Regions from separate parts of the Streptomyces sp. 135 genome, predicted to be linked through region 3. Evidence: riboswitches for the same ligand, from Rfam matches in the RefSeq annotation. Region 3 holds a riboswitch; each other region holds the start of a gene.

Evidence for each region. A riboswitch is a leader RNA that binds a small molecule or an ion and turns the genes downstream of it on or off. The one in region 3 is predicted to bind cyclic di-AMP.
Region 1: another riboswitch for cyclic di-AMP. It lies ahead of KKZ08_RS23215 (C40 family peptidase); the one in region 3 lies ahead of KKZ08_RS28880 (M23 family metallopeptidase).
Region 2: another riboswitch for cyclic di-AMP. It lies ahead of KKZ08_RS31945 (LysM peptidoglycan-binding domain-containing protein); the one in region 3 lies ahead of KKZ08_RS28880 (M23 family metallopeptidase).

What each region holds. Positions count from the first base shown of each region.
Region 1 is NZ_CP075691.1:5,114,336-5,119,729, reverse strand. It holds gene pcrA (DNA helicase PcrA) at 1-2,494, opposite strand, end outside; cyclic di-AMP (ydaO/yuaA leader) riboswitch at 2,771-2,927, shown strand; gene KKZ08_RS23215 (C40 family peptidase) at 2,935-4,182, shown strand; gene KKZ08_RS23210 (hypothetical protein) at 4,262-4,615, opposite strand; gene KKZ08_RS23205 (C40 family peptidase) at 4,960-5,394, shown strand, end outside.
Region 2 is NZ_CP075691.1:7,105,729-7,111,122, forward strand. It holds gene KKZ08_RS31935 (phosphatase PAP2 family protein) at 1-433, shown strand, start outside; gene KKZ08_RS31940 (GlsB/YeaQ/YmgE family stress response membrane protein) at 525-785, opposite strand; gene KKZ08_RS31945 (LysM peptidoglycan-binding domain-containing protein) at 990-1,712, opposite strand; cyclic di-AMP (ydaO/yuaA leader) riboswitch at 1,716-1,880, opposite strand; gene KKZ08_RS31950 (NAD(P)-binding domain-containing protein) at 2,516-3,319, shown strand; gene KKZ08_RS31955 (hypothetical protein) at 3,533-3,739, opposite strand; gene KKZ08_RS31960 (fumarylacetoacetate hydrolase family protein) at 3,736-4,707, opposite strand; gene KKZ08_RS31965 (hypothetical protein) at 4,736-4,906, opposite strand; gene KKZ08_RS31970 (VOC family protein) at 5,084-5,394, opposite strand, start outside.
Region 3 is NZ_CP075691.1:6,408,596-6,413,989, reverse strand. It holds gene KKZ08_RS28895 (bifunctional GNAT family N-acetyltransferase/acetate--CoA ligase family protein) at 1-847, opposite strand, end outside; gene KKZ08_RS28890 (HPr family phosphocarrier protein) at 1,025-1,306, shown strand; gene KKZ08_RS28885 (GntR family transcriptional regulator) at 1,486-2,172, opposite strand; gene KKZ08_RS28880 (M23 family metallopeptidase) at 2,366-3,169, opposite strand; cyclic di-AMP (ydaO/yuaA leader) riboswitch at 3,182-3,344, opposite strand; gene KKZ08_RS28875 (pitrilysin family protein) at 3,549-4,934, opposite strand; gene KKZ08_RS28870 (pitrilysin family protein) at 4,931-5,394, opposite strand, start outside.

The sequences.
Region 1 (5,394 bases), 1.3 Mb from region 3:
ACCGCAGCAGGAGCCGCTTCGGCTTGGGCTCGCCGAAGTCCACCGTCGCCTCGGCGTTCGCACCCGTGCCCTTCACTCCGACCACGGTCCCGAGGCCGAACTGGTCGTGCGTGACCCGGTCCCCGACAGCCAGCGAGACCACCGGCTTCTCCGAGGCGCGGCGCGTGGCGAAGCCCTGCGCGCCGCCCGTGCGCGAACGCGACGAGGACAGCGACGAGGTGATGCCCGCGGCGGGACCCGACGACGCGGGGGCGCCGACAGAGCCCTTCCGCTTCCAGTCCAGATACGTATCCGGAATCTCTTCGAGGAAGCGCGACGGGGGGTTGTACGAGGGCTGGCCCCAGGCGCTGCGCATCGAGGACCGCGTCAGATAGAGCCGTTCACGCGCGCGCGTGATGCCCACGTAGGCGAGGCGGCGCTCCTCCTCCAGCTCCTTGACCTGCCCGAGGGAGCGCATGTGCGGGAAGACGCCGTCCTCCATGCCGGTCAGGAACACCACGGGGAATTCGAGGCCCTTGGCGGTGTGGAGCGTCATCAGGGTGATGACTCCGGAGCCGTCGTCCTCCTCATCCGGAATCTGGTCGGAGTCGGCGACGAGCGCGACGCGCTCCAGGAAGTCGGAGAGCGTGCCGGCCGGGGCGGCGGCCCCTTCGTCGCCTTCCGCTGGGCCTTCCGCCTGGCCGTCCTCCTGAGCACCGGCCGCCTGGGCGTTCTCCTGCTCGAACTCCAGCGCGACGGCGGCGAGTTCCTGGAGGTTCTCGATACGGGTCTCGTCCTGCGGGTCGGTCGAGGCCTGCAACTCGGCGAGGTAGCCGGTCCGTTCGAGTACGGCCTCCAGGACGACGGCCGGGCCCGCGCCGGACTCGACGACGGTCCGCAGCTCCTCCATGAGCGTGTTGAACCGCTTGACGGCATTGGTCGAGCGGGCCGCCATTCCGTACGCCTCGTCGACGCGGCGCAGCGCCTGCGGGAAGGAGATCTTCTCGCGCTGCGAGAGCGCGTCGATCATCGCCTCGGCGCGGTCGCCGATGCCCCTCTTGGGGACGTTGAGGATGCGGCGCAGCGGGACCGCGTCCTCGGGGTTGGCGAGGACCCGCAGGTAGGCCAGCACATCGCGGACCTCCTTGCGCTCGTAGAAGCGGACGCCGCCGACGACCTTGTAGGGCAGGCCGACACGGATGAAGATCTCTTCGAAGACACGCGACTGGGCGTTCGTGCGGTAGAAGATCGCGACGTCGCCGGCCTTCGCGTCACCCGCGTCCGTGAGCCGGTCGATCTCGTCCGCGACGAACTGCGCCTCGTCGTGCTCGGTGTCTGCCACGTAGCCGGTGATGCGGGCGCCCGCGCCCTGGTTGGTCCACAGATTCTTCGGGCGGCGGCTCTCGTTCCGCTCGATGACCGCGTTCGCGGCGCTCAGGATCGTCTGCGTGGAGCGGTAGTTCTGCTCCAGGAGGATCGTGGTCGCGTCGGTGTAGTCCTCCTCGAACTGGAGGATGTTGCGGATCGTGGCGCCGCGGAAGGCGTAGATCGACTGGTCCGCGTCACCCACCACGCACAGCTCCGCCGGGTCGTCGCCCTCGCCACCGGAGGGTCCGACCAGCTCGCGCACCAGGGCGTACTGCGCGTGGTTGGTGTCCTGGTACTCGTCGACCATGACGTGCCGGAAGCGGCGGCGGTAGTGCTCGGCGACGTCCGGGAAGGCGCGCAGGAGGTGGACCGTCGTCATGATCAGGTCGTCGAAGTCCAGCGCGTTCGCCTCGCGCAGGCGTGACTGGTACATGGCGTAGGCCTGGGCGAGGGTCTTCTCGAAGCCGTCGGCGGCCTGGGCGGCGAAGTCCTCCTCGTCGATCAGCTCGTTCTTCAGATTCGAGATCTTGGCGCTGAAGGACTTCGGCGGGAACTTCTTCGGGTCGAGGTCCAGGTCACGGCAGACCAGGGCCATCAGGCGCTTGGAGTCCGCGGCGTCGTAGATCGAGAAGGAGGACGTGAAGCCGAGCTTCTTGTACTCGCGGCGCAGGATGCGGACGCAGGCGCTGTGGAACGTCGAGACCCACATCGCGTTGGCCCGGGGGCCGACGAGCTGCTCTACGCGCTCCTTCATCTCGCCCGCGGCCTTGTTCGTGAAGGTGATCGCGAGGATCTGCCCCGGGTGCGCGCCGCGCTCCGCCAGGAGATACGCGATGCGGTGGGTCAGCACCCGGGTCTTGCCCGAACCGGCGCCGGCCACGATGAGCAGCGGGGAGCCGGCGTGCACGACCGCCGCACGCTGGTTCTCGTTCAGCCCCTCCAGGAGCGTCGCCGGGTCGATGACCGGGCGCGGGGCCCCGTCGCGGTAGTGCGTGTCCCGGGTCATGGGCACGTCGAACTTCCCGTCGAACAAGTCGTCCGGAACCGGTTCCGGAGCGCTGTCCTCGGGCGGCGGCGGGGGCTCTTCGTCCGTGGCCCGGGAAGGCCGGAGGTCCGCCAGGAAGCTGTCATCAAAGAGGCTGCTCATCGCCTCCCGAGTCTAGGCGGCCCCACTGACAACCCGCCCCGGGTTCCGGCCACCTTCCTCCCGGGCCCGTCCGGCGTGCGCCTGTCTACGCCTCACCTACGCCACGCCCACACCCGGTCACGCTCCGCAACAGCGCCGCCTGCCCGACCCCGGCGCCCCGGAAAGTAACGGAAATGTATCGGGCATAAGGAACATCAACCTTCACACGCGCCACACGAGTTGGCTAGCGTGCTCCGCGGGCCGCTCGTCCCCCCACCGGCGAATCCCGCCGGGAACGGGTTGCCTCCGCCGAGTCCGACCTGTTCGGAGCCGGGGACCCACCGAAAACCTGGGGTGAATCGGCCCCGTACGCAGTACGGGACCGTAGGGCAACCTTCCGGACCATCCGCCCGAACCCGACAGCTAACCCGGTAGGCGGTCTACGGAAGGAGTCGCCTCCCTTGGCGTCGCACCGCAAGCCGCGGACCCGGACAGCCGGAATACGCACCGCCCCCGCCGTCGGCATCACGACGGCCGCCCTCACCTCCGTGGCGCTCCTGTCACAGGCCGCGCAGGCGGCCCCCTCCGCACCGGCGAAGCCCAGCCTCGAAGAGGTGCGGAAGAAGGTCGACGACCTGTACCACCAGGCGGGCGTGGCCACCCAGAAGTACAACTCGGCCAAGGAGAAGACCGAGAAGCAGCGCAAGAAGGCCGACCGGCTGCTCGACGACGTGGCCGAGCGCGCGGACAGGCTGAACGAGGCGCGCCAGAAGCTCGGCTCCATCGCCGCCGCCCAGTACCGCACCGGGGCCGTCTCCCAGACCGCCACGATGATGCTCGCCAAGGATCCGCAGGGTTTCTTCGACCAGAACCACCTGGCGGACAGGCTGACCAAGCGGCAGAAGAAGGCCGTCGACGACTACCAGGCGCAGCAGGCGTCGGCGACGAAGCAGCGTACGAAGGCCGCGCGGAGCGTGGAGACGCTGAGCGACTCGCGGGACGATCTCAGGACGAGCAAGGAGACCGTCCAGAAGAAGCTGGGCGAGGCGCGTGAACTGCTCTCGGAGCTGACCGCCGAGGAGAAGGCCCGGCTCGCCGCGATCGAGCGGACGAAGGAGCGGGAGGCCAAGCGCAAGGCCGAGGAGCTGGCCCGCAAGGAGGTCGCCGAGGCGGAGCGCAAGCGCAAGGCGGAGGAGGCGGCCAGGAAGGAGCGGGAGGAGCAGGGGCAGGGGGAGGGCCAGGATTCCGGGTCGGGTTCCGGATCGGGTTCCGGCGCCGGTTCGGATGCGGGTTCAGGCCCGGGCGGGGGCTCAGGCTCCGGTGGCGGCTCGGGCTCCGGAAGCACCGGCGGAAGTTACGCCACCAAGGCCGCGAAGGTCATCGACTTCGCGGAGGCACAGATCGGCAAGCCGTACGTATGGGGCGCGACCGGGCCCGACTCCTACGACTGCTCCGGGCTCACCCAGGATGCCTGGAAGGCGGCGGGGATCACCCTGCCCCGCACCACGTGGGACCAGGTGAAGGCCGGCACGACCGTGAAGACCGCCGACGCCGAGCCGGGCGACCTGGTCTTCTTCTACGACGACATCAGCCACGTGGGGATCTACATCGGCGGCGGCAAGATGATCCACGCCCCGAAGCCGGGCGCGAAGGTCCGCGTCGAATCGATCTACTACATGCCGATCCACAGCGTGGTGCGCCCGGCGTAGCCGCGGAAGGTCACCCTCTACGCGCGCGTGGCCCGCACTCCCGAAGGAGCGCGGGCCACGCGCGTAACCGGTTCGGGGATCAGGTCCACAGCACGGCGATGAAGACGTTCGCCGTGGTCAGCAGCCCCACCGCGCCGAACACACCCTTGTCGATCTTCTCCTCGTCCCGCTTCACATAGACCAGCGCGAGGATCACGATCAGCACGGCCATCTTGATGCCGATCTTGACGTTGTTGACCGCGTTGCCGTCCGCCTGGTTGAGACCCACGAGGGCGACGCCGGTGACGAGCATGATCAGCGCGCCGTGCAGCATCGCGGGACCGAAGCGGGCTGCGCCCTGGCCCATCTGCTTCATCTGGGTCAGGAAGCCGCCCAGGAGCGAGGCGATGCCGATGATGTGCAGGCCGACGAAGAGATGGATGAGTACGTCCATGGGGCCGGAGCCTAGCCCGGACCCGTACCGCTCCCCGCAGGCGGCCCCATAGCACCCTCCGCCGGGCCACCAGGGCGCGAACCGTCACATTGGTCACGGTCGCCCGCCAAGCCGTCACCGACCCGTCAGCAGCGCGGACAGGCGCAGTAACGATTCCGACCTTCTCCGGCAGTTGCGCACAATCCGCCTCCACGCCGTGACGCCCACGTTTAGCGTCCTCACCAGGTGACCGGCTCCCCACCGCCGCCCCGCTCAGGGCGGCAGTCGGCCACCACCGCCGAGAAACCCGGCGGCGGCCCGCTCCCCCTTTGCGGGCCGCCGCCGGCCAGGTAAGGAGCTCCTCCGTGGCAGCGCACCGCAAGCCCAGACAGCGCTCGCTCAGCGGCCACACGGCCCGCACCGCCGCCACCCTCGCCCTCGCGGCAGCCGCCTCGGTGACCGCGCTCGACGGCTCCGGGCACGCGGATCCCCGGCCCGGCCCCGCCGAGGTGAAGTCCAGGGTCGACGCGCTCTACCGCGAGGCGGAGATCGCCACCGAGAAGTACAACGGCGCGAAGGAGAAGGCCGAGAAGGCCGAGGAGTCGCTCGGCGAGCTGCGCGACGAGGCGGCCCGCAAGGCGGAGAAACTCAATGCCGCCCGCAACAGCCTGGGTTCGTACGCGACAGCGCAGTACCGCGCGGGCGGCATCGACCCCTCCATGCAGCTCGCGCTCTCCTCGGACCCCGATCAGTTCCTGGACCGCGCCTCTCTCGCCGACCGGGCGGGCAGCCGCCAGGCC
Region 2 (5,394 bases), 700 kb from region 3:
CACGAAGCTGTGGTGCGGGGCCGCCGTCGCGATGGCGTGCGTGGGCGGGTGGCGCGGCCGTACCGCGGCCGTGGCCGGTCTCGCCGCCATGACGGTGGCGCAGCTGGTGTCGAACGGCGTGTGCAAGCAGCTGGCCGACCGGCCCCGGCCCCCCAAGGAGTGGTTCCCGCACGACGAGGCCGACGACCGCCCCGACTCCTCCTCCTTCCCCTCCGGGCACACCGCGGCGGCGGTCGGATTCACCGCCGCCGTCCTCCCTGTCTGGCCGGCCGCCGGCCTCGTCTGCGCGGTACCGGCGGCGATGGTGGCGGTCGAACGCGTGCAGAGCGGCGCCCACTACCCAAGCGATGTCGTCGCCGGCGCCGCCATCGGCCTGGCCGGCGCCTGGCTGGTCCGGCAGACTCCCCGCCTTGCCCTGCGCCACTGGACGTAGGAGGCGCGGGGCGTCGGCACGAGCCGAGACGAAGGCCCCCGGCGCGGTGCGCCGGGGGCCTTCGTCGAAGGGGACGGGATGTAGGACGGGATCAAGCGTGTCGTCGGGCCCACAGAGGGGTGACGAAGGAGATGAGGACGGCGGCGACGCCGATCTGGAAGACGTGCCGGATCCAGTCGATGCCGCCGGTGTCGCGAACGCCGAAGGCGCTGGCGAGAGCGTTGCCGACCACGGCGCCCACGATGCCGAGGAGAACCGTCAGCCACAGGGGAATGGGCTGACGCCCCGGCAGAACGAGCTTGGCCAGCAGGCCGATGATGAGTCCCGCGATGATGGCCCAGAGGAACGACACGACAACTCCTTCGTTTACTTCTGTCTACGGTTCCGACTGTCTACGGTTCCGATCTTCGGTTCCGATCTTTCGGCTACCAACGTCCACGTGCCCGGCAATCCGCGGCCCATTCCTCTCCCGTCCGCCCCGCCGCGCGGAACGGGCATGCCGTGAGCCCCGGCACACCACGTGTCCGGGGCTCACGGCATGTCAGAGGGGCGCGGTCTAGTACGGGCCGTTCACGTTGTCGATCGAGCCGTACCGGTCGGCCGCGTAGTTGCAGGCGGCGGTGATGTTGGCGACCGGGTCGTAGCTGTCCGTCGAGGTGCCGGGCACGTGGTACGCCTCGAAGGTGGGGGCGATGACCTGGAGGAGGCCCTTCGACGGGGTTCCGGCGACGGCGTTGGAGTCCCAGTTGTTGATGGCCCACGGGTTGCCGGAGGACTCGCGCATGACGTTGCGGTGGATTCCCTCGTACGTGCCGGGAATGCCGTGCTGCGCCATGATGTCGAGCGACTCCCGGATCCAGCCGTCGAGGTTGTCGCTGTAGGACTTCTTCGCCGGGGCGGCGGCGGTCTTGACGGAAGCCGGGGAAGCGGTCGCCTTCTTCGCGGGCTCGGCGGCGTTCTTCTTGCCGAGGGTGAGCTTGAGACCGGGGTGGATCAGCTTCGGGTCGTCACCGAGGACGCTGCGATTGTCCTCGTAGAGCTTTTTCCAGCCGCCGCTCAAGGAATGCTCCCGGGCGATCTTGGAAAGGGAGTCACCCGCGACGACTACGTGGGTGTTCGGGGCGGCGGCGGGCTTGACGGCCGTAGGGGCCTGAGCCGCGTGGGCAGTGGTCGCGCCGAGCACCGGCAGGACGAGCACGGCTCCGCCCGTTCCCGCGGCGGCGATGCCCCGGGTGAGTGAGCGGGACTTGGGACGGCGGTGCTTTCCCTTTGCAGGCATGACGAATTTCCTCTCCGTCGCCTACGAGGTGAGCTGTCGGGTTCGGACGGGAGATGTCCGGTCGCACTGGGCATGCGACTTCACCCCTAGCCGTTCCGGAAACCGGATCGGCGGCTTACCTGGTTCCCCCGCTCCTGCCGTGCGTGAGTGAGTAAGTGGGTGGGTGTAACGGCTTCCGGACAGCGGCAGGATTCGGCGTTCCATCCGGTTCGACGGTGACATTAAGCGAGAAAGGCCGGAGGTAACAAGGCCCGAATTCGCAGCGGCAATGCGAGAGGCCGGTTCGTGGAGATCAAATTCCCTTGGCCCTCTTTGATCCAAAACTCAACTCTCTGTCCGCAGAACGGGAATGTGGTCCGAGGTCTTCGGTACGTGCGAAAGCCGGCGTGACCCATTTCACGGAGAGGTGCAGGTTAAATGCCGCTCGTCGCGTCAAATCGGGCATATCGCGACGCTCGATGATGCCGGTAGGCGGAGGTCGTGTGGATGTGGATGTGGATGTGGACCCGGGTATGGAAAGAGCGGCCATTGCCGGAGAAGGGGTAGGCGGCTACTCCGTTAGTGGCGGTACGCGTCCCGTCCTCGTCCGGGGGCGACCGCCACCTCGGCGAGCACCGCCTCGGACATCCGCAACTCCACGCCGTAGGTTACGCGTTGGCGGTCCGCGCGATCGAACAAGGAGGGGATATGGGCGAGGTCACCGCGCCGTGGGGAACTTCGTACGCACCGCATGACCGACCCCAGCGCGGCAGCGCCACGTACCCCGAAGGAAGAACGTAAAGAAGGAACAACGGAGGAAGAACGTGGAGGCAGAAGCAGTGAAGCGCATCGGTGTCATCGGAGTCGGTGAGATCGGCCGGGCCATCGTGACGGGGTTGTGTGACGGGGGTGACAGGTCGCCAGAGGTGTTCCTCTCGCCCCGGGGAGCCCGCACGGCGGCGGAGTTGTCCGCGCGCTTTCCGGGCGTACAGGTCTGCGCCGGCAATCAGGAGGTCGTCGACCGCTCGGAGCTCGTGATCATCGCCGTACGCCGTCAGGACCGGCACGAAGCTCTGGCCGGCCTCAAGGTGGACGACGACAAGGTCGTGGTCAACGTGATGGCCGGCGTCACCCACGACGAGCTGCGCCGCACCCTGGCCACCGACGCCCCGCTCGTACGGGCCATCCCCCTGCCCGCCATACGCGAACGCCGCTCCGTCACGGTGACGCACCCGACGCAGCCGGCGGTGGACGCGTTCTTCGAGCGCCTGGGCGGGGTGCTGCCCGTCGCGGACGAGGCGGCCTTCGACGTCTTCTCCGCGCTGACGGGGACGCTGACCACCCATTACGCGTATCTCGCCACGCTCGCGTCGTGGGCCGTCGACCAGGGCATCGCCGCAGGCGACGCCGAACGCTACCTCCGCGGACTCTTCCAGGGCGTCGGCCGCTCCCTGGGCGACGAGACCCGCTCCCTGCACCGGCTCGCCGCCGACCACGAGACTCCGAACGGAAACAACGAACGCATCCGCACCACGTGGTTCGACCCGGCCAACTCCGACGCCCTCCGCAAGGCCCTCGACGGCCTGCTCGCCGATCTGAGGCAGCCCGGCGGCGAGGAGGCGCCATAACCGCCGGGTGCCTCTTCTGGCTTGTCCCGGACGGCAGTTGGCCGATACCAGGAGCGGTCATGTCCTGACCGATTCGGTGGTACGCATCCAGCGTCGCGACAGCCCCGTGCACAGCGCGGCACTCGCCGGTGAGTCACTGCCGGGACCGCAGTCCCCGCCGCGAACCACGGCTCGGAGGGCGTCGCGACCCGGGAGCCAGGAGGCCTGTCTCGCCTACTGGCGCGTTACGTTGGCCGACCTGCCGTCGAGCGCCGAGCCGCCGGCCGATCTGCCGAGGCCTGCCGTCCACGCCCAGCGGTGCGGGACCGTCTTCCTGGACGTGGCCGCCGACGACGGACGAGCCCTGGGCGGCGCCTGGCCGTGAGCGGCACCCGTGACGACGACCTTGCCGAGCAGCCACTTGGGGCACAGGTCGCTCACGGCCGCTCACGGCCGCGCCGTCGGCCGGTCGGCAGGGACACGGGCTCCGCCCCGGGGACGACGGTGTTCGTGAGCGTGCCGATGCCCTCCACCGTGAGGGTGACGGTGTCGCCGGGCTTCAGTGGCGCAGGGGTCTGCCCGCCGCGCCGACCCCACAGTTCGGCCAGGCAGCCGCCGTTGCCGCAGGTGCCCGAGCCGAGGACGTCACCCGGGACGACGCGGGTGCCGCGCGAGGCGTAGGCGGTCATCTCCTCGAAGGTCCAGCTCATGTTGGACAGCAGGTCCTCGCCGACCTTCCCGCCGTTGACCTCGGCGGTCAGGGCCAGGCGCAGGAAGCCCTCGGAGTCCCGGTACGGTTCCAGCTCGTCGGCGGTGACCAGGTACGGGCCGAGGGTGGTGGCGGTGTCCTTGCCCTTGCAGGGGCCGAGGCCGACCTTCACCTCCGCGCCCTGAAGGTCCCGCGCCGACCAGTCGTTGAAGACCGTGTAGCCGACGATGTGGTGGCGGGCTTCCTCGGGCGTGAGGTCCCGGCCCTCCCGCCCGATCACCGCGCCCACCTCCAGCTCGAAGTCCAGCACGGCCGACCCCGGCGGCACCGGGACGCCGTCCCCGTGGCCGTAGATCGCGTGCGGGTTGGTGAAGTAGAAGGTCGGGGCCGCGTACCACTGCTCGGGGACACCGCCGGTGCCCTCCACGGCGCGGCGCACCCCTTCGACGTGCTCCTCGAAGGTCACGAAGTCCCGTACCGAGGCGGGCTGGAGCGGGGCCAGCAGCCGTACCCGGGAGACGTGCGGGCCGGGGGTTGCGTCGAGGGCCGCCGCGCCCGCGGCGAGCAGCCCGGGGAGCCCGCCGGTCTCCTGGACCAGTGCGGTGAGCGAGGTGACGCCGGGCAACGGGAAGAGAGTGCCGTCCTGCTCCACGACTGCCACCCGGCGGCGGTGGTGTTCCTCGTAAGCGGCGAAACGCATGGTGCGGCTCCAGCGGGAATCAGGTGAATCAGGCGAATCGGGTGAGAGGGATGCGCATGAGGTCGTGGCCCACGCCGACGCGGCCCCGATAGCCCGCCGCGCGGGCGGAGGCGGAGAAGACGACGGAGCCGTCGGCGGCGTCGAACCGGTACGCGTACGAGGGGGACATGTTGCCGTGCGGGACCCTGGTCGCCGTCACCCGCGTCGAGCATGGACGCGGGGTCGATGCCGAAGCCCTCGGCGACGAAGGCGAAGGCGGCGTTCGCGCGCCGGGTGGTCTCGGCGACGCCCGGCGCGGGCCGCCCGGGGGTGACGGGGCTCGAGGTGCCATGAGGGGTGAGGAAGGGGCCGTGAGGTGCGGGGACGCGGACGCGGATCAGACCGGCGGGGCGACGAACACGCCGCGGTCGGGGTCGTTGAAGGACTCCTTGGCGACGAGTTCGTTCATGGGGTTGGCGGTGCCCCACTGGTCGGTGACCTCGGGCCGGGAGAAGTCGTAGACGTGGGGGTGCCAGGTGTCCTCGTCCAGGTTCTCCAGCTCGGTGGTGTACTCGACGGTGTTGCCGTGCGGGTCGAGGAAGTACGTGAAGGTGTTGTCGCCCGCCATGTGCCGGCCGGGGCCCCAGATCTTCCGGAACCCGGCGCGGGTCACCCGGCCCGAGCCGCGCATGTACTCGTCGATGCCGC
Region 3 (5,394 bases):
CGGCGACCACGGCGAGGTCCACGGGCTCCTCGATGGCCGTGACCGAGCGGTACGCGGGCACCGCGTCGACTTCGGAGCCTTCGTCGAACGCGCTGTTCACCGCGGAGAGGCGCCCGGTGAAGCCTGCCTCCTTGAGGTTGCGCAGCACGCTGCGGCCCACGCCGCCGGGGGCGCGGCCCACGCCGATCACCGCGACCGAGCCGGGCGTCAGCAGGCGCTGCACGGACCGCCCCTCGGCGCGCTGTTCGCGGGCGCGCTGCACGGCGAGCGAGCGGTCGGTGGGCTCCAGGTCGAACTCCAGGCGTACGACGCCGTCTTCGAAGCTGCGCTTCTGCTGGTACCCCGCGTCCGTGAACACCTTGATCATCTTGGTGTTGGCGGGCAGCACCTCGGCCGCGAAGCGCCGGATGCCGCGCTCCCTGGCGACCGCCGCGATGTGTTCGAGGAGCGTGGAGGCCACGCCGCGGCCCTGGTGGGCGTCCTGCACGAGGAAGGCGACCTCGGCCTCGTCGGCGGGGGCGCTGGCGGCCATGCCGCGCTCGTCGATGCGGTCGTAGCGCACGGTGGCGATGAACTCGCCGCCCACCGTGGCGGCGAGTCCCACGCGGTCCACCTGGTCGTGGTGGGTGAAGCGGCGCACGTCCTTGGCGGACAGCCGCGGGTAGGGCGCGAAGAAGCGGTAGTACTTCGACTCGTCCGAGACCTGTTCGTAGAAGCTGACCAGGCGGTCCGCGTCCTCGGCCGTGATGGGCCTGATCCGGGCGGTGCCTCCGTCGCGCAGCACCACGTCGGCTTCCCAGTGCGAGGGATAGTCGTGCCGATCCTGCTGCTCCGACGGGGTCTGCATGGGGCCAGGGTACGGGTCGCGGGGCCGCCTGGGCCGGGGCAGGCTGGGAGGGATTCACGGGCGGCCGGGGGCGGGGCCTAGGGTCGGGGAGGACCGCACGTCAGGCCGGCGGAGCACCCGCGACGGCATGAGACACTGGTCTAGACAAGTGTGAAACACCTGGAAGGGCAGCAACACATGGCTGAGCGCCGCGTCAACGTCGGCTGGGCCGAGGGCCTCCACGCCCGACCCGCCTCCATCTTCGTCCGCGCGGCCACGGCCGCCGGCGTCCCCGTGACGATCGCCAAGGCCGACGGCAACCCGGTCAACGCCGCCTCGATGCTCGCGGTGCTCGGCCTGGGCGCCCAGGGTGGCGAGGAGATCGTGCTCGCCTCCGACGCCGAGGGTGCGGAAGCCGCCCTGGACCGTCTGGCGAAGCTGGTCGCGGACGGTCTCGAGGAGCTTCCGGAGACGGTCTGACCCACGCAGCACCTTTCAAAGGGCCCACCCTGAACACGGGGTGGGCCCTTTGTCTTATGTCTTATGCCTTACCTGGTGGCAGTTTATGCGGCGACAGTTCACGCATGGAGATAAAGGAACGGCCGGAATTACATTGACCGGCACTTCTCTCGCGCCTCACTTTGTATACGGCACCCGCGTTAATTCCTGAGGCTCACCGTGTTTACGGGATGTTGCACTTCCCTCACCCGGCCTGCCCTCGGCGAGGGGCGCAACCGGTGCGCGGCCGTCGCCCGCTCCGCGTGGCCGGCAGTGAGCATCCTGGCCCGTTCCACGTCCCCGCGGGCCACCGCGTCGACGATCGCCGCGTGCTCGGACCAGGACACCGCGGGCGCGGCCGGGGGCCCTACGACGTACATCCAGGCGAGCTTGTGCCGCAGCTGGGTGAGCAGCGTGATGAGGCCGGGGCTGCCGGAGGCCTGGGCGAGCGTCTCGTGGAACCAGCCGCCCAGCGAGCGCAGATCCTCCCCCTGACCCTTCCGCACGCGCTCCTGGCCCAGCCGCACGAGTCCGCGCAGGACCTTGAGGTGCGCGTCGGTGCGGCGCTGTGCGGCGCGGGCCGCGGCGAGCGGTTCGAGCACCGTGCGCAGCTCCAGGAGGTCGGCTGCCTCCTGCTCCGTGGGCTCGGCGACACAGGCGCCCGCGTGCCTGCGCGTGACGACGAAGCCCTCGGCCTCCAGGGTGCGCAGGGCTTCGCGTACGGGGACGCGGGAGACGCCGTAACGGCGCGCGAGAAGCTCCTCGGTGAGCCGCCCACCCCTTTCGTAGACCCCGGCGACAATGTCGTCCCGGATGGCCGTGCATACCGAGTGTGCGGGAATGCGCATGACCGGACCTCCGCCTTAATCCCCGCGAAACGCGGTCGACCGACGCTCGTTCCGGAACTCTATTGCAGAGCCGCTTAATTTCCGATGGCGGGCCGGATTCCATGGATATCTTTTGGCCAGGCGAGGGCGGGCCGGAAACGGCGAAGGCCCCGGCTCGGGAGAGCCGGGGCCTTCGGTGAGGTACCGGGACGGGTCAGACGTTGACGCCGTGCGAGCGGAGGTACGCCACGGGGTCGATGTCCGAGCCGTAGTCCGGGCCGGTGCGGGCCTCGAAGTGGAGGTGCGGGCCACTGGAGTTGCCGGTGGAGCCCGAGAGGCCTATCTGCTGGCCCGGGGTGACCGTCTGGCCGACGGTGACGCCGAGGGATGACATGTGGCCGTACTGGGTGTACGTGCCGTCGTTCATCTTGATGACCACGTTGTTGCCGTAGGCACCGCCCCAGCCCGCCTCGACGACGGTACCGGCGCCCACCGCGTGGACCGGGGTACCGGACGCTGCGTGGAAGTCGACGCCGGTGTGGCTGCCGGAGGACCACATGGCGCCGCCGGTCTGGTAGCCCGTGGAGACGTACGAGCCGGAGATCGGGGAGACGTAGGTGTTCAGGCGCTTGCGCTCGGCCTCGCGGGCGGCGCGCTCCTTGGCCTCGCGCTCCTTCTTGGCCTTCGCCTTGGCCTCGGCCTCGGCCTTGCGCTTCTCCTCGGCAGCCTTCTTCTTGGCGGCCTCTTCGGCCTTCTTGGCGGCCGCGGCGTCGTCGGCGGCCTGCCGCTGGGCGGCGGCCTGCGCGTCGATGCTGGCGGCGAGCGAGTCGCCCACGGAGATCGCCTGGGTGAGCCCGGTGTGTTCGAAGGCGGCGTCGTCGGCGGCGGCGAGCGCCGGAGCGGCCAGGCCTCCGATGACACCCGTGGTGGTGATCGCGGCGACGCCCGCGACGTTCGCGGTGGTGCGGGTGAGGCGGCTGGGACGACGGTGCTTCCCGGTGGCACGGGTGAACGCCATGAAGCGGCTGATCCTTTCCTTCCTTCTCGCCTACCGGGTTAGCTGACGGGTTCGGAGCAGGAAGGTCTCCTACGAGTCCCTCACCTGACGGCAAGGTGCCCGATTCACCCCAGGGGACATGTGGGTCCCCGGCTCCCCTGGCTCGCGCCGTACGGGGACTCGGCGATGACTGTCCGGTGCCGCGGATGCGACGTACTGCGTGACGAACAGCCGGACCGACGCTAAACGGGCCGTCTTTCAATCGACAAACAGAACGCCTCTTTTGTAGCGCACGCCACACACCGAACAGGCAACCACCCTATGAATTCGGACATATAGGGAGTACGCGACCCCGGCCATCGAAACGGTCGCCGGGGTCCCGATATGTCCTGACAGCTGCTCAGCCGGCGACCACACTCACCTCGCCGATGCCGAGCGCCCTGACGGGCTCCTCGATCTCCGCGGCGTCCCCGACGAGGATCGTCACCAGGTGGTCCTCCGGGAAGGCGCTCACGACGGCCGCGGTGGCCTCCACGGTGCCGGTCGCGGCCAACTGCCGGTAGAGCCGCGCCTGGAAGTCGTCCGGGAGGTTCTGCTCGACCTGGTCGGCGAGCGTGGCGGCCACGGAGGCGGCCATCTCGTACTTGAGCGGGGCCACGCCCACCAGGTTCTGCACCGCCACGTCGCGCTCGGCGTCGGTCAGGCCCTCGGCTGCGAGGGTGCGCAGGACCGTCCAGAGGTCCTCCAGCGCGGGCCCCGTGGAGGCGGTGTCGACGGAGCCGCTGATGGCGAGCATCGCGGCGCCCGTGCCGTCCGGTGCGGAGCGCAGGACCTGGCTGAACGCCCGTACGCCGTAGGTGTAGCCCTTCTCCTCGCGCAGGACGCGGTCCAGACGGGAGGTGAGGGTGCCGCCCAGGCAGTACGTGCCGAGGACCTGGGCCGGCCAGATCCGGTCGTGCCGGTCCGGGCCGATGCGGCCGATCAGGAGCTGCGTCTGGACGGCTCCGGGGCGGTCCACGATGACGACGCGGCCCGTGTCGTCCGCGGTGATCGCGGGCATCGGGCGGGGCTCGGCGGTGCCGCCCTTCCAGGTGCCGACGGTGTCCGCGAGGACGGCGTCCAGGTCGGTGCCCGCGAGGTCGCCGACGACCACCAGGGTGGACGTGGCGGGACGCACGTGCGCCTCGTAGAAGGCGCGCACCGCGGCCGCGTCGATGGCCTTGACCGTCTCCTCGGTGCCCTGGCGGGGCCGCGACATGCGCGAACTCGCCGGGAACAGCTGCCTGGAGAGCTCCTTGGCCGCGCGGCGTGCCGGGTTGGCCGCCTCGTGCGGGATCTCGTCCAGGCGGTTGCGTACGAGGCGTTCGATCTCGCTGTCCGCGAAGGCAGGGGCCCGCAGGGCGTCGGAGAGCAGGCCGAGCGCCTTGGGGAGGCGGGAGACCGGGACTTCGAGGGAGACGCGGACGCCGGGGTGGTCGGCGTGCGCGTCCATGGTGGCGCCGCACCGGTCGAGCTCGGCGGCGAACTCCTCCGCCGAATGCTTGTCGGTGCCTTCGTTGAAGGCCCTCGCCATGATCGTGGCGACGCCGTCGAGACCCTTCGGCTCGGCGTCCAGGGGCGCCTCCAGGTGGACCTCCACGGCGACGACCTGCTGGCCGGGGCGGTTACAGCGCAGCACCGTGAGGCCGTTGGGCAGCGCGCCGCGCTCGGGGGCGGGGAAGGCCCACGGCTTGGCCGTACCGGCCTGGGGCTGGGGGTGGAACTGCATCGTCGCGGCCTCGGTCACTTCGCCGCCTCCTCTTCCTCTGCGGTCTCGGCGGCCTGAGTGTTCTCGGCGTCCTCGGCGTCGGTGGACACCGGTTCGTAGACGAGCACCGCGCGGTTGTCCGGGCGCAGGCGGGCCTTGGCGACCTCCTGGACCTCCTCGGCGGTGACGTCGAGCACGCGCTGCACCGCGGTGAGAGCGAGCTGCGGGTCGCCGAACAGGACCGCGTACCGGCACAGTTCGTCCGCGCGGCCCGCGACCGTGCCGAGACGGTCGAGCCACTCGCGCTCCAGCTGGGCCTGGGCGCGCTCCATCTCCTCCGGGGTGGGGCCCTCCGCGGCGAAGCGGGCGAGCTCCTCGTCGACGGCGGCCTCGATGACCGGGACCTCGACGTCGCCGGACGTCTTCACGTCCAGCCAGCCGAGCGAGGGGGCACCGGCGAGGCGCAGCAGGCCGAATCCGGCGGCGACGGCGGTGCGGT